Linked DNA regions of Saccharibacillus brassicae. The protein of the gene in region 1 interacts with the protein of each later gene in a pairwise test. Links are inferred from orthologs where the notes say so. Each region holds a gene or a part of one and is shown on either strand. Other genes may lie near its edges.

Region 1 (8,147 bases):
ATGGAGCAGCTAATTGCGTTCCGCGCCCTGCAGGGCATCGGCGCGGGCGCCGTTATTCCGGTCACCTACACGATCGTGGGCGACCTCTACAAAATGGAGGAACGCGGCAAAGTGCAGGGCATGATCAGTTCGGTCTGGGGCATCGCGTCCCTGGTCGGGCCGCTGCTGGGCGGTTATCTGGTCGATACCTTTTCGTGGCGCTGGATTTTCGGTATCAACGTGCCGTTCGGCCTGCTGGCCGTCCTGTTTATCGCGCTGTTCCTCAAGGAAGAACGGACGCGCAAAAAAGCGAACATCGACTGGGCCGGCGCCGCGACCTTCACGATCGGCATGACGACGCTGCTGCTGGCGCTGACGTCCGGCGGGCAGAGCGCGGCCTGGGATTCGCCGCTCATGATCGGCCTGCTGGCGGGATCGATCGCCATGCTGGCCGCGTTCGTCTGGATCGAGAGCCGGGCAGCCGAGCCGATGGTGCCGCTGAAGCTGTTCCGTATACGCGACATTGCCTTCTCAAGCCTGGGCGCGATCTTCGTCAGTACGCTGCTGATCGGCTTGACGACGTATATTCCGCTCTGGGTACAGGGCGTGCAGCAGGGCAGCGCCGTGCTGTCGGGCATGCTGCTCGCGCCAATGTCGCTCACCTGGATCATCGGCTCGTTCGTGGGCGGACGCATGATCGCCAAAAGCGGCGCACGCGGCGCTGCCGTGATCGGCTTGGCGGCGCTTGTCGCAGGCAGCGCCGGCGTGGCGCTGATGGGCGGCCATTCGCCGGTCTACGTGCTGCCGCTGCTCATGCTGGTACTCGGTCTCGGCTTCGGCATGTCGCTCACGGTGTTCGCGATCGTGGCGCAGTCGTCGGTCGGCTATTCGATGCGCGGCGCCTCGACGGCGCTGAACACGTTTCTGCGCACGCTCGGCCAGACGCTTGGCGTCGCCTTCTTCGGTACGCTGCTTAACGCTTCGCTGCTGTCGAACACGGCCGGCGGCGATTCTTCCGGCGTCAGCGAAGCGGAGATCAACGCGCTGCTGTCGGAACATACGCGCGCCGAGATGTCCGCGGACCGGCTCGGCAGCCTGTCGGGCGTGCTGGAGAGCGGACTGCACAGCCTGTTTATCGTCATGCTCGTGCTGACGGCGATCGGCCTGCTGGCGGTGCTGCCGCTGAGCAAGCGCCCTCCGGCGCCGAGCGAGTGACAGCAGCTTTGCCTACGAAAAAGACGATTTCCCGTGCCTCGAAACGGGAAATCGTCTTTTTGCGTGCGGGCAGCGAAGAGGAGGACAGCAGCAGGGAGAAAGCGCGGCAATCGCTGCCGAGACCGCTGCCGGTCGGGCGCAAACATTGAGAAATATTTCACTTAATCATCCGCAAAAGATTCTGCCTGACCGATCCGCAGCTGCCGCCGGACGGATCGCGGAACTTATCGTTTTACGCATCGCCGGGCCTGCTACCGCGTCGGTCGTCGCCGAACGCGGACGCTCCCGACGCCGGAGCGCCGCTTTATTTGCGCGCCGACGGGGACAGTCGTTCCGCTTCCATGCCCATTTTTTTGAGCAGCGTAATCAGTTGGAGCATTTCTTCCTCTTCGAGGCCGCTGAGCGCGTTCGTGAGACGTTCGGCGTAGTGGGGATAAGCGTCGTCCATCAGCGCCCGGCCTTTGTCGGTCAGTTCGGCATAGATGACGCGGCGGTCGGTCGGGCACGGTTGGCGAACGAGCAGGCCGTGGCGTTCCAGCTTGTCGATCACGTACGTGACGTTGCCGCTCTGGAGCAGCAGCTTCGCCCCGATCTGTTGAATCGGCTGTTGGCCTTTGAAATAGAGAACTTCCAGAACGGCAAACGCCGTAGGATTGAAGCCTTGAATCTTGCTGCCGCTGACGGCATGTTCGCTGACGCTTTTGAACGACTTGGCGAATACCCGGTACAGATGCAGGGACAATTCGGTATCTCGTGCTGAAGCATGGATCATTGCGTCTCCGCCCTTTCAAATTTTGGTAGATGGTTTATATTTATCTTAGTTCAGTCTCAACATTTGAGAACATGTCATTTGTCACAGTTTTTCTTTTTAACTATTAAAATTTTTTGTACTTTTGTGAAATCTTCAAATTTAAAGTGATCTCGGTCACATGTATGAAAAAGAAATCGGGGAAACGCACGCAAAAAGCCGGTCCGCGCTCAAAAAGCGCAGACCGGCCCGGAGGGCGGATATTCGGCGGAGCAGCCGGTTACGGCCGTCTCCGCTTCGCCCGGCAGAGGATCAACCGTGCAAAGCCGCGGCCCGTTCGGCTGCGCTCGTGCCGGCCGCATGGCCGGTCGAGAACGCCGCCGTAATGTTATAGCCGCCCGTGTAGCCGTGGATGTCCAGCAGCTCGCCGCAGAAATACAGGCCGGCGGTCAGCTTGGACTCAAGCGTCGACGGGTCGACTTCCTTGAGCTGGACGCCGCCGCCCGTGACGAACGCGTCTTCGATCGACAGCGTGCCGTTCACGGGAACCGGAAACGCTTTGATCAGCTTGGACAATTCGATCCATTTGAGCTTGGGGATGTTGTCGTGCGTCAGCATCTCGTCGAGTTCCGCGCGCACGAGCAGCAGCGGAATAAGCTTCTCCGGCACCGCCGTTTTCAGCACGTTTTTGATCGCTTTCTTGGGATCGGCGGCTGTCAGGTTCAGCGTCTCCCGGTATACGTCGTCCGCGCTGCGGTCCGGCATCAGATCGACCGTTACCCGCACCGTGCCGCCGGCCTGCTTGTCCAGCTCCTTGACGACGTACTGGCTGCACCGCAGCGCCGCCGGACCGGACAGGCCGAAATGCGTGAACAGCATGTCGCCGACGTGCGTGACAAGCTTTTTGCCTTTGGCGTTCCAGACCGTCAGCTCGATCTCGCGCAGCGACAGCCCCTGCAGCTCCTTGCTCTGGATAAAAGCGGCTCCGGACGTCAGCGGCACTTCGGTCGGGAACAGCTTCGTAATCGTATGCCCCGCTTCTTCCGCCCACGGATACCCGTCGCCGGTCGACCCGGTTTTGGGAACCGACTTGCCGCCGACCGCCGCGATCACGCAGGGCGCGGACAGTTCGCTTCCGTCCTTCAGCCGCACGCCCGCCGCCTGGCCGTTCTCATACAGAATGCGCGCAACCGGAGTGTTGATCCGCACTTCGACGCCAAGCGAACGAATTCGCCCGACCAGCGCGTCCACCACCGTCTTCGCCCGGTCGCTGACCGGGAACATGCGTCCGTTGTCTTCTTCCTTCAGGGCAATGCCCAATCCTTCGAAAAACGCGATAATGTCGCGGCTGCCGAACTGCGCCAGCGCGCTGTACAAAAACCGGCCGTTGCCGGGAATCCACTTGATCAGTTCGTCGTATTCCTTGTTGTTCGTGACATTGCAGCGTCCTCCGCCCGAGATGCCGAGCTTGCGTCCGAGTTTGTCTCCTTTGTCGAGCAGCAGCACGCGGGCACCGCGTTCTCCGGCCGCGGCTGCGGCCATCAGTCCCGCCGATCCTCCGCCGACGACGATTACTTCATAATCCAACTTGCATCTTCCTTTTCCATGAATTGATTTCCTATAGGATAACATAAAAGGCCGACGGAACGTGCCGAATCGACACGAAATTTGCTCAGGCGACCCAGATCCATTGAACAGGAAGAATGAGTATGTTTTAATCAAAGCATATGTCTTCTTCTTGAAAATGGAAAATTTCGGATCTGTCGGTCCGATTTTCTTCAAACGCGCTGCGCATCCCAAAAAGGAGGTACGGTTCGGTGGAACTTTTCAAAGTACTCGTCATTCAAGTCCTGTTCGCTTCGCTCCCGGTTCTGCTCGTTCCTTCATTCGAAACGTTCGTTCGCACACGTGCCCTGCGGCTGCTGCGCCGCAGCGGCGGCGATTCCGTCGGTCTCGCTTTTACGTTCGCGAGCGCGGCTTCGCTGCTGCTGTGCTGGATGCTCGACGCCGGAAGTCCGCGCATCGACGGGCATCTGTCCCTGCTGCCGACCGGCATGGGCATTTTGTACGGCGTGCCGAGAGCCCGCTTCCCGCTTATCGCGCTGTATGCGCTGGTCGGGTATATCTTCTCCGCGGCCGGAGAGATGCCTTACGTCTGGATCGAAGCGCTGGCCCTGCTGCTGCTCGCACTCGGCCGCACGCGGCTGCTGGACATGCGCCGGTCTTACCGCCGCCTGCTGATCGCTGCGTGGCTGATTGTCGCTTACGTGCCGCATGCCGCGTTCCACGTACGGGAAGAGACGCTCGGCGGCGGCACTTTCTGGGGAGCTTTTCCGATGGTGTCGATCGAACTTATGGCCGCATTCACCGCCGCGCTGCTGCTGCTGTATTCCCGCCGGGACGTGCAGGATCGCTACTCGATGAGCGCGCAGGCGATCACGATGCGCGAACGCATGCTTGAAGAAGAGCGGAAGCTGCAGTCGTTCATGGGAACGCTGCCGGGCTACGCGCTTGCGCTTGACCGTGCGGGCCTGATTAGCGAAATCAACGATCAGGCGTACAGCGCAATCGTGCAGCGGGCTCCTTCCTTCAACCGGCAGATGCTGATCGGGCGCAGCTTCTCCGACCTGATGGGCGCGCTCGGTATGCAAGCCGATCCGGTGTTCCTCGAGGCGCTGGACCTGACGTTTCGCGAAAATAAGAGTGTCGAGCGGACGCTCGTCTTCGGTGCCCGCAAGTTCCGCCTCTATTTGTCGCCGACCCATACGCAGGGCGGACAAGTGGGCGGCGCGATGTGCAGCATCTATGAAGTGACGGAGATCGAACGCATGCGCACGGAACTCGAGAATATGAACCGGCTCAGCCTGATCGGGCAGATGGCGGCGGGCGTGACGCATGAAGTCCGTAATCCGATGGCCGTCGTGCGCGGATACCTGCAAATTTTGCAGCGCAAAACGCCGGAAGAATACGAACATTATTACAAAATCGTGCTGGAGGAACTCGACCGCGCCGGCGGCATCATCGACGATTTCCTGTCGCTTGCCCGCACGTCGTCGGGAGAGAAAGAGAACCGCAGCCTGCGTTCGGTGCTGGACGATTTGTGGCCGCTGCTGCAGGCGGACGCGAACCTGCGCGGCCAGCAGATCCGCTTCGAAGACGGCAAGGACGGCGAGGCGATGCCGATGCACGCCGGCGAGATCAAGCAGCTGGTGCTGAATCTGGCCCGCAACGCGCTGGAAGCGATGGACGAAAAAGGCGAGCTGGTCATCTTCGCCGAGCAGACGGAAGAATCGATCGTGCTGAGGGTGACAGACAACGGGCCGGGTATCCCGGAAGAGACGCTCCAGCAGATCCGCCAGCCGTTTTTTACGACGAAAAAGACGGGGACCGGCCTCGGCCTCGCTCTCTGCTCGGGCATCGCGGAGCGGCATGGCGGCCAGCTGTCGATTCAATCGACGGTCGGCGTGGGCACGGAGGTTCGGGTCGAATTCGCGCGGGCGCGGCAGGCCGAGCCTGTCGGCAAAGCGTGAAAACGGCCGGACCGGTTTCGGGCGAAGAACGGGAATCCTTACGGGAAACGGCTTTCCTTTCGTTAGGAGGAACGGTATAATGGAAGCACATCAACAATTTGAAGGAGTGAATCGAATATGGCTATGTCTTTCGATCAATATATGCGCGACATGATTCAACCGATGCGCGATGAACTGACTTCCCTCGGCATTCAGGAACTGCGCACGCCGGAAGAAGTGGAAGCGAACCTTCCGAACGCTTCGGGTACGAGCCTTGTCGTGATCAATTCCGTCTGCGGCTGCGCCGCCGGACAATGCCGCCCGGGCGTAGCCCAGGCGCTTCAGCACGAGAAAGTTCCGACCAACCTGTTTACCGTGTTTGCCGGTCAGGACAAGGAAGCGACGGCTCAGGCCCGCGAATATTTCGCGCCGTTCCCGCCTTCCTCGCCTTCGATCGCGCTGTTCAAGGACGGCGAACTGGTGCACTTTATCGAGCGCCACGGCATCGAAGACCGCTCCGCGGTCGAGATCGCCGAAGAACTGACCCAGAAGTTCGACGAATTCTGCGGCTGATTCATAAGCGCGAATTTTGGCTCTCCAAGCTCCGGCGGACCCCGTGTCCGGCCGGGGCTTTTTACATGCTCAGGAGCGCGCTTCAAGACCGGATCGGGCAAAAAAAGGCCGCGTAAGTTCGATGTCAGGCTCTTGCGGGTATAATGATGAAGAGAGGTATCATCCAATTCGTCCGGGAGCGGCCGCTTCCGGACCTTCGAAGGAGCGAGTGTATCATGAGTTTGCAGCAGCAGATCATTGCCGAATTGGGCGTGCAGCCCGCTATTGACCCGGAAGCGGAGATCCGCAAACGGGTAGACTTTCTCAAGCAGTACGTGCTCGGTTCCGGCACGAACGGCCTGCTGATCGCGATCAGCGGCGGCGTGGACAGCGCGGTGGCCACCGGCCTGTGCAAGCGGGCGACGGACGAACTGAGCGAAGAGACGGGCAAGGAATACATCACGCTTGGCGTGTTCCAGCCTTACGGCGAGCAGTCCGATATCGAGCACAGCTACGCGACGGCCAAAGCGTTCGGCCTGACCCATACGGTCGAGACGAACATCGAAGATGCCGTCGACCATGTGTCTTCGACCGTCGAGCGAAGCTTCGAGAAGCTGGACATCAACAATCCGCGCAAAATGACGGACAAAGGCAAAGGCAATATCAAAGCGAGAACGCGCATGGTCGTGCAGTACGCGCTGTCGTTCGAGATGAACCTGCTCGTCGTCGGCACGGACCACGCTTCCGAAGCGATTACCGGCTTCTACACGAAGTGGGGCGACGGAGCGGTCGACGTGACGCCGCTGTCCACGCTGAACAAGCGCCAGGTCCGCCAGGTGGCGAGCGCGCTCGGCGTACCGGCCGAGATCGTGACCAAAGCGCCGACGGCCGGACTGTGGGTCGGACAGACCGACGAGACGGAACTCGGCATCACGTACGACGAGAACAGCGATTACCTGGAAGGCAAGGAAGTGTCGCCGAACGTCCAGTCGCTGCTGGAGAACTTCTACAAAAGAACGGCGCATAAGCGCAATCCGATTCCGGGCATCTGATTTCGGGACGGCAGCCAAGCGAAGGCCCGCTTAACGCGGGCCTTTTTGCGTGCGGGCGCGAAATCCGGAACGGAACTGGAGTTCGCCTGCCGCTCCTGCTACAATATAGGGCGAAGCCGCGGCATGACGCCGCGCGCAGCCGAAGACAGGCGACAGTGGAGGAATGCCGGAATGATTCACGGAATCGGTCACGATATATTGGAGATCGGCCGCGTGATCCGCCTGCTGGACGGGGCGCAGCGCGAACGCTTTTTGCACAGGGTGCTGACGCCGGCCGAACTTGAGATCGCGCGGGCGCGCGGGCCTAAGCTTGCGGAGTTCGTGTCGGGACGCTTCGCGGCCAAGGAAGCGATCGTCAAGGCGCTCGGGTGCGGCATCGGCCGGATCGTCGGATTCGAAGACATCGAGATCGTTCCCGGCGCGCTGGGCAAGCCCGGCGTGCGGCTGTCGGACGCGGCCTGGAGCCGGCTCGGCCTGCCGGGCGGGAACGGATACGCCATACATTTGAGCATTACGCATCAGCCGGCGATGGCTTCGGCTTTCGCCGTAGTGGAGAGGACGACATGATGACAGACCCCATAAAAGCGCACGGAAAAGAAGCAAACGAGACAGACGAAGCGATCGGACGGGAGCGGACGGCCTGGGAACGGATCGACGCGATCGAGACGGACGAGAGCAAGGCGTATTTCAGCCGCGAGCTGCTGATCTGGTACGATCGCAGCAAGCGCGACCTGCCGTGGCGCAGACACCGGGACCCGTATTTCATCTGGGTGTCGGAGATCATGCTCCAGCAGACCCGGGTCGATACGGTGATCCCGTATTTCCACCGGTTTATCGAACGGTTCCCGACGATTCGGGAACTTGCGGAAGCTCCGCAGGAAGACGTGGTGAAGATGTGGGAAGGGCTGGGCTATTACTCCCGCGCCCGCAATCTTCAGGCGGCGGCGCAGCAGATCGTGGAGCTGCACGACGGGCAGATGCCTTCGGAGCGCGAACACGTCTTCGCGCTCAAGGGAGTCGGCCCGTACACGGCCGGCGCCATTCTGAGCATCGCCTTCAACCGGCCGGAGCCGGCGGTCGACGGCAACGTCA
Region 2 (3,979 bases), 810 kb from region 1 along the record:
AACAGCGACTCCAGCAGATTCGTTTTGCCCTGCGCGTTGCGACCGATCATCAGGTTGACGCTTCCGAAGTTTTCCAGTTTCAGTTCGTCGTAGTTGCGGTAATTTTTGAGTGCGATGTCTCTAACTTGCACGTGGTTTCGATGCCTCCTGTGCGCCGCCGCAAAATGAAGACGGGGCCGCATTTGCACGTCGCAAAGCCGCCCCGTCTGCTGTGGATAGTGGATAACCCGCCCTTTGCGGATCTTGTACGCTGCTTGTGGATAACGGCTGCGGAGCGAAAGACTCAGCCTTCCCGGACCACCTTGAAGGAGTCTTCCCCGTCCACTTCGACCGTGTCTCCCGGATAGAGCTTGCGTCCGCGGCGTTCTTCGTTTTCCCCGTTGACCTTGATCAGGCCTTCGGCAATCAGTATTTTGGCGCTGCCTCCGGTGGAGATGCAGTCGGCCAGCTTGAGAAACGTGTCGAGCTTGATATACTCCGTGCGAATCGAAACTTCATTCATCATTTTGCCTTCCTTTCGGGGTTGTGTCAAAAAGAAAAGGCTGGAAGGCTGCAGGGAAGTTCCGTTACTGACCGGTGCTTCACCGGAACTTCCCCTCCGCCTGCTGCCTTTTCTTCGGAATTGGATTTTTGTTCAAAAACCAAAAAAAGTTAGTTGGTCGTCCGGTAAGGGAGGATGATGTACAGGCTGTTGCTGTCGTCCGTCGGCTCGATGATGATCGGGCTCATGACGCCTGTGAACCGGATCGTCAACTGTTCGCTTTCGATGACTTTGAGCACGTCGAGCATGTATTTCGAGTTGAACGACAGACGAAGCTGCTCGCCTTCGAATTCCGCCAACTGGATCTCTTCCTGCACGCGTCCGAGTTCCGTCGAGCTGGACGAAATTTCGATGCCGCCCGCTTCGAGCGTTTGCATGCGCACGATGTTCGTTTTTTCTTCGCGGGACAGCAGGTAGGCGCGGTCGATCGACTCGCTCAGGTTTTTCGTGTCGAGCAGCAGCCGCGTCTTGTGGCTCGAAGGGATGATCTTCGACGTGTCCGGATACAGTCCGTCGAGAATGCGCGAGTAGAACAGGACGCGATCGACTTTGAACAGCACCTGGTTGTCGGCGACGACGATGTCCACGAGTGTGTTCTGGTCCGGAATGATCTTGCTCAGTTCGTTCAGCGTTTTGCCGGAAATGACAACGTTGTTGAATTCCAGATCTTCGGTGCCTTCCAGGCGTACGGTGCGCGTCGCCAGACGGTGACGGTCCGTCGCCACGAATTTGAGCTGCCCTTCTTTGAGGCTCCACATGACGCCCGTCAGAATCGGAGTCGTCTCCTGGGTCGAAATCGAGAACACCGTTTGACGAATCATATGCCGCAGCAGATCGCCGGGTACGGACAAGACCCGATTTTCTTCGATGCTCGGCAGAACCGGGAACTCTTCCGGGTCCAGGCCTACGAGTTGAATATCCGTCGCGCCCGCGCGGATAAAGGTCTGGAATCCGCTGCCCACTTCCATCTCGATCTCCGAGGTCGGCAGCTTTTTGATGATCTCCACGAAAAATTTGGCCGGAAGCACGACGCTGCCGACTTTTTCTACAGCGACGACGGTTTTGTTGTCCTGCTCGGCCGGAATGAACGATTGGATCGAAATGTCCGTATCGCTTGCGGTCAGGGTCACGCCGTGATAAGCCACGTCGAATTTGATCCCTCCGAGAATCGGAATGGTCGTCCGGCTGGAAATGGCTTTGGATACATGTTGAATGGCGTCGCTGAGGTGGGATTTGGAAATGCTGATCTTCATCTCGTCACTCCTGTAATAGATAATATATTCTTTAAGATCTTTATAGTAAAAGTAGTAGGGGCACTGGATATGTGGATAACCTCATAAAAAGCCCGAAAAACATAACAAACTAAGCCTATCCACATGTGTATAAGTTGTGCATAGGCTTTTTGCTTATTCAGGACGGATTTTTGATTTTTTCCGTAAGGCTGTGGACAACTTTGGACAGCTCCTGGTCGATCTTCAACGACCGGGAGATTTTTTCGTGCGCGTGGATAACGGTCGTATGGTCCCGCCCGCCGAAAGCTTCGCCGATTTTGGGCAGCGAGTAATCGGTCAGCTCGCGCGACAGATACATGGCCACCTGGCGGGGAAACGCGATCGCCTTCGTCCGTTTTCTCGCTTTGAAGTCTTCCATCTTCAAGTTGTAATACTCGCCGACCCGCTGCTGGATATCCTGGATCGTAATAATCCGCGGCCGGCTGGAAGGAATGATATCCTTGAGCGCTTCGGCTGCCAGATGGGCGGTCACGTCCTGGTTCGTCAGCGACGAATAGGCGACTACGCGGATCAGCGCGCCTTCGAGTTCACGGATGTTCGTGTCGATCTGATTCGCGATGTACATCATCGCTTCGTTCGGGACGTCCAACTTTTCCGCCCGTGCCTTTTTGCGCAAAATCGCGATCCGCGTCTCCAGATCCGGCGGCTGGATGTCGGTGATCAACCCCCACTCGAACCTCGAACGCAGACGTTCTTCCAGCGTCGGAATCTCTTTGGGAGGCCGGTCGCTGGAAATGATAATTTGTTTGCTCTCCTCGTGCAGCGCGTTGAACGTATGGAAAAACTCTTCCTGCGTCGACTCTTTGCCGGCGATGAACTGGATGTCGTCGATCAGCAGGATGTCGATATTCCGGTACTTGTTCCGGAAACTTTCCCCGCGGTTGTCGCGAATCGAGTTGATGAACTCGTTCGTGAATTTCTCCGAAGAGATGTACACGACGCGGCTGCTCGGATTGTGCTGCAAAATGTAATGGCCGATCGCATGCATCAAGTGCGTTTTCCCCAGGCCGACTCCCCCATACAAAAACAGAGGATTATAGGCTTTTGCCGGCGCTTCGGCGACGGCGAGCGACGCGGCATGGGCAAAGCGGTTGCCCGAGCCGATCACGAACGTGTCGAACGTATATTTCGGATTGAGCATGTTCGTATTCGCCTCGACGCTGACCTGAACGGGCGTCGGCGGCGGCGAAGATTGCCTTTGCAGCGACTCTTCCTCATGTCCGGGTTCTTCGATGACGAACTTGACGGTCACGCTGCGTCCGAGCACGTCGAACGCCACCTGCGCCACCAATTTCGTATATCGGCTTTCCAGCCACTCTACGGCAAACGTTGTCGGGGCCGAGACGGTCAGCGCGCCCTGGGTCAGTTGAATCACTTCCGTTGCTTTGAACCAGGTGTCGAAGCTGGGTTTGCTCAGCTTGGTCTGGATGATCGATAGAATTTGTTGCCACAATTGAGCGGTATGGCTGTCCACAAACTGTCACTCCTTTGAAATCGTACGATGTGGCTTGAGCCGGAGCACCCGCCGAAATTTTTCGGAAATTTGGAAAGCCGAGAGAGGGTTATCCCCACTATCAAGAATAATGGGAACAAAAAAAGAAGGATAAATTGAACTTGTGCACAACCTTATCCACAGACTGTTGATAATATAGAGGCTAAAACCGGATATTCACACCGAAAAGTAATCTAATCATAGCAAAAGAAGCCGCCTATTTCAACGTTTCTCGTTATATTATCCACAATACCAATACCTTGTGCATAATAGATATCCACACCACAAGATATTGTTCATAACGTGTTCAGAAGCGAACTGTGAATAAATCGGCGGACGAAAATTATGCACAGGCCAAAAGGCAATATGGTGGAAAAGTGCATTACGCAAAAACGTTGTTTTGGACGGCAGCCCTTTGCTAGCTTGAAACGCCGATTGTGGATAACTTTCAAAGCGCTGGGAAAGGCCGAGCAAGCAGGCACGCAAGCGGGAAAATCGAAAAAGCCGGGGCAAAAGAGGGAGAGCAGGAAAACGCGAATTGGGGAAGGACGAAATGCGAGGGCGAGGAAGGGAAGCGTGGGAAGACCGCCGCCGCCGAGCGAAAAAGCGGAGAGGGAATCGGAAGAGGGAGAAGGAAGGCATGGAACGGGAGTG

What was found. Proteins that work in one complex are often made in the same cells at the same time.
Region 2: the proteins of nadE (region 1) and dnaA interact in binary tests that used the Escherichia coli proteins (3 or more experiments, as listed by UniProt). The link is inferred for Saccharibacillus brassicae from one-to-one orthologs.

The regions. Positions count from the first base shown.
Region 1 is NZ_CP041217.1:3,352,134-3,360,280, forward strand. Bases 5,297-8,147 are described here. They hold nadE (NAD(+) synthase), read left to right. Parts: upstream 5,297-6,239; coding sequence 6,240-7,055; downstream 7,056-8,147. Other genes in these bases: FFV09_RS13930 (two-component system sensor histidine kinase NtrB), read left to right, coding at 5,297-5,472; FFV09_RS13935 (BrxA/BrxB family bacilliredoxin), read left to right, coding at 5,590-6,024; acpS (holo-ACP synthase), read left to right, coding at 7,227-7,622; mutY (A/G-specific adenine glycosylase), read left to right, coding at 7,715-8,147. Also shown: FFV09_RS13915 (MDR family MFS transporter), read left to right, coding at 1-1,194; FFV09_RS13920 (MarR family winged helix-turn-helix transcriptional regulator), read right to left, coding at 1,499-1,966; FFV09_RS13925 (BaiN/RdsA family NAD(P)/FAD-dependent oxidoreductase), read right to left, coding at 2,255-3,529; more of FFV09_RS13930, read left to right, coding at 3,760-5,296. UniProt on the Escherichia coli protein: Catalyzes the ATP-dependent amidation of deamido-NAD to form NAD. Uses ammonia as a nitrogen source.
Region 2 is NZ_CP041217.1:2,543,685-2,547,663, reverse strand. Bases 1,130-3,979 are described here. They hold dnaA (chromosomal replication initiator protein DnaA), read right to left. Parts: upstream 3,308-3,979; coding sequence 1,952-3,307; downstream 1,130-1,951. Other genes in these bases: dnaN (DNA polymerase III subunit beta), read right to left, coding at 1,130-1,794. In the rest of the region: DNA replication/repair protein RecF, read right to left, coding at 1-182; S4 domain-containing protein YaaA, read right to left, coding at 284-502; more of dnaN, read right to left, coding at 652-1,129. UniProt on the Escherichia coli protein: Plays an essential in the initiation and regulation of chromosomal replication. Binds in an ATP-dependent fashion to the origin of replication (oriC) to initiate formation of the DNA replication initiation complex once per cell cycle.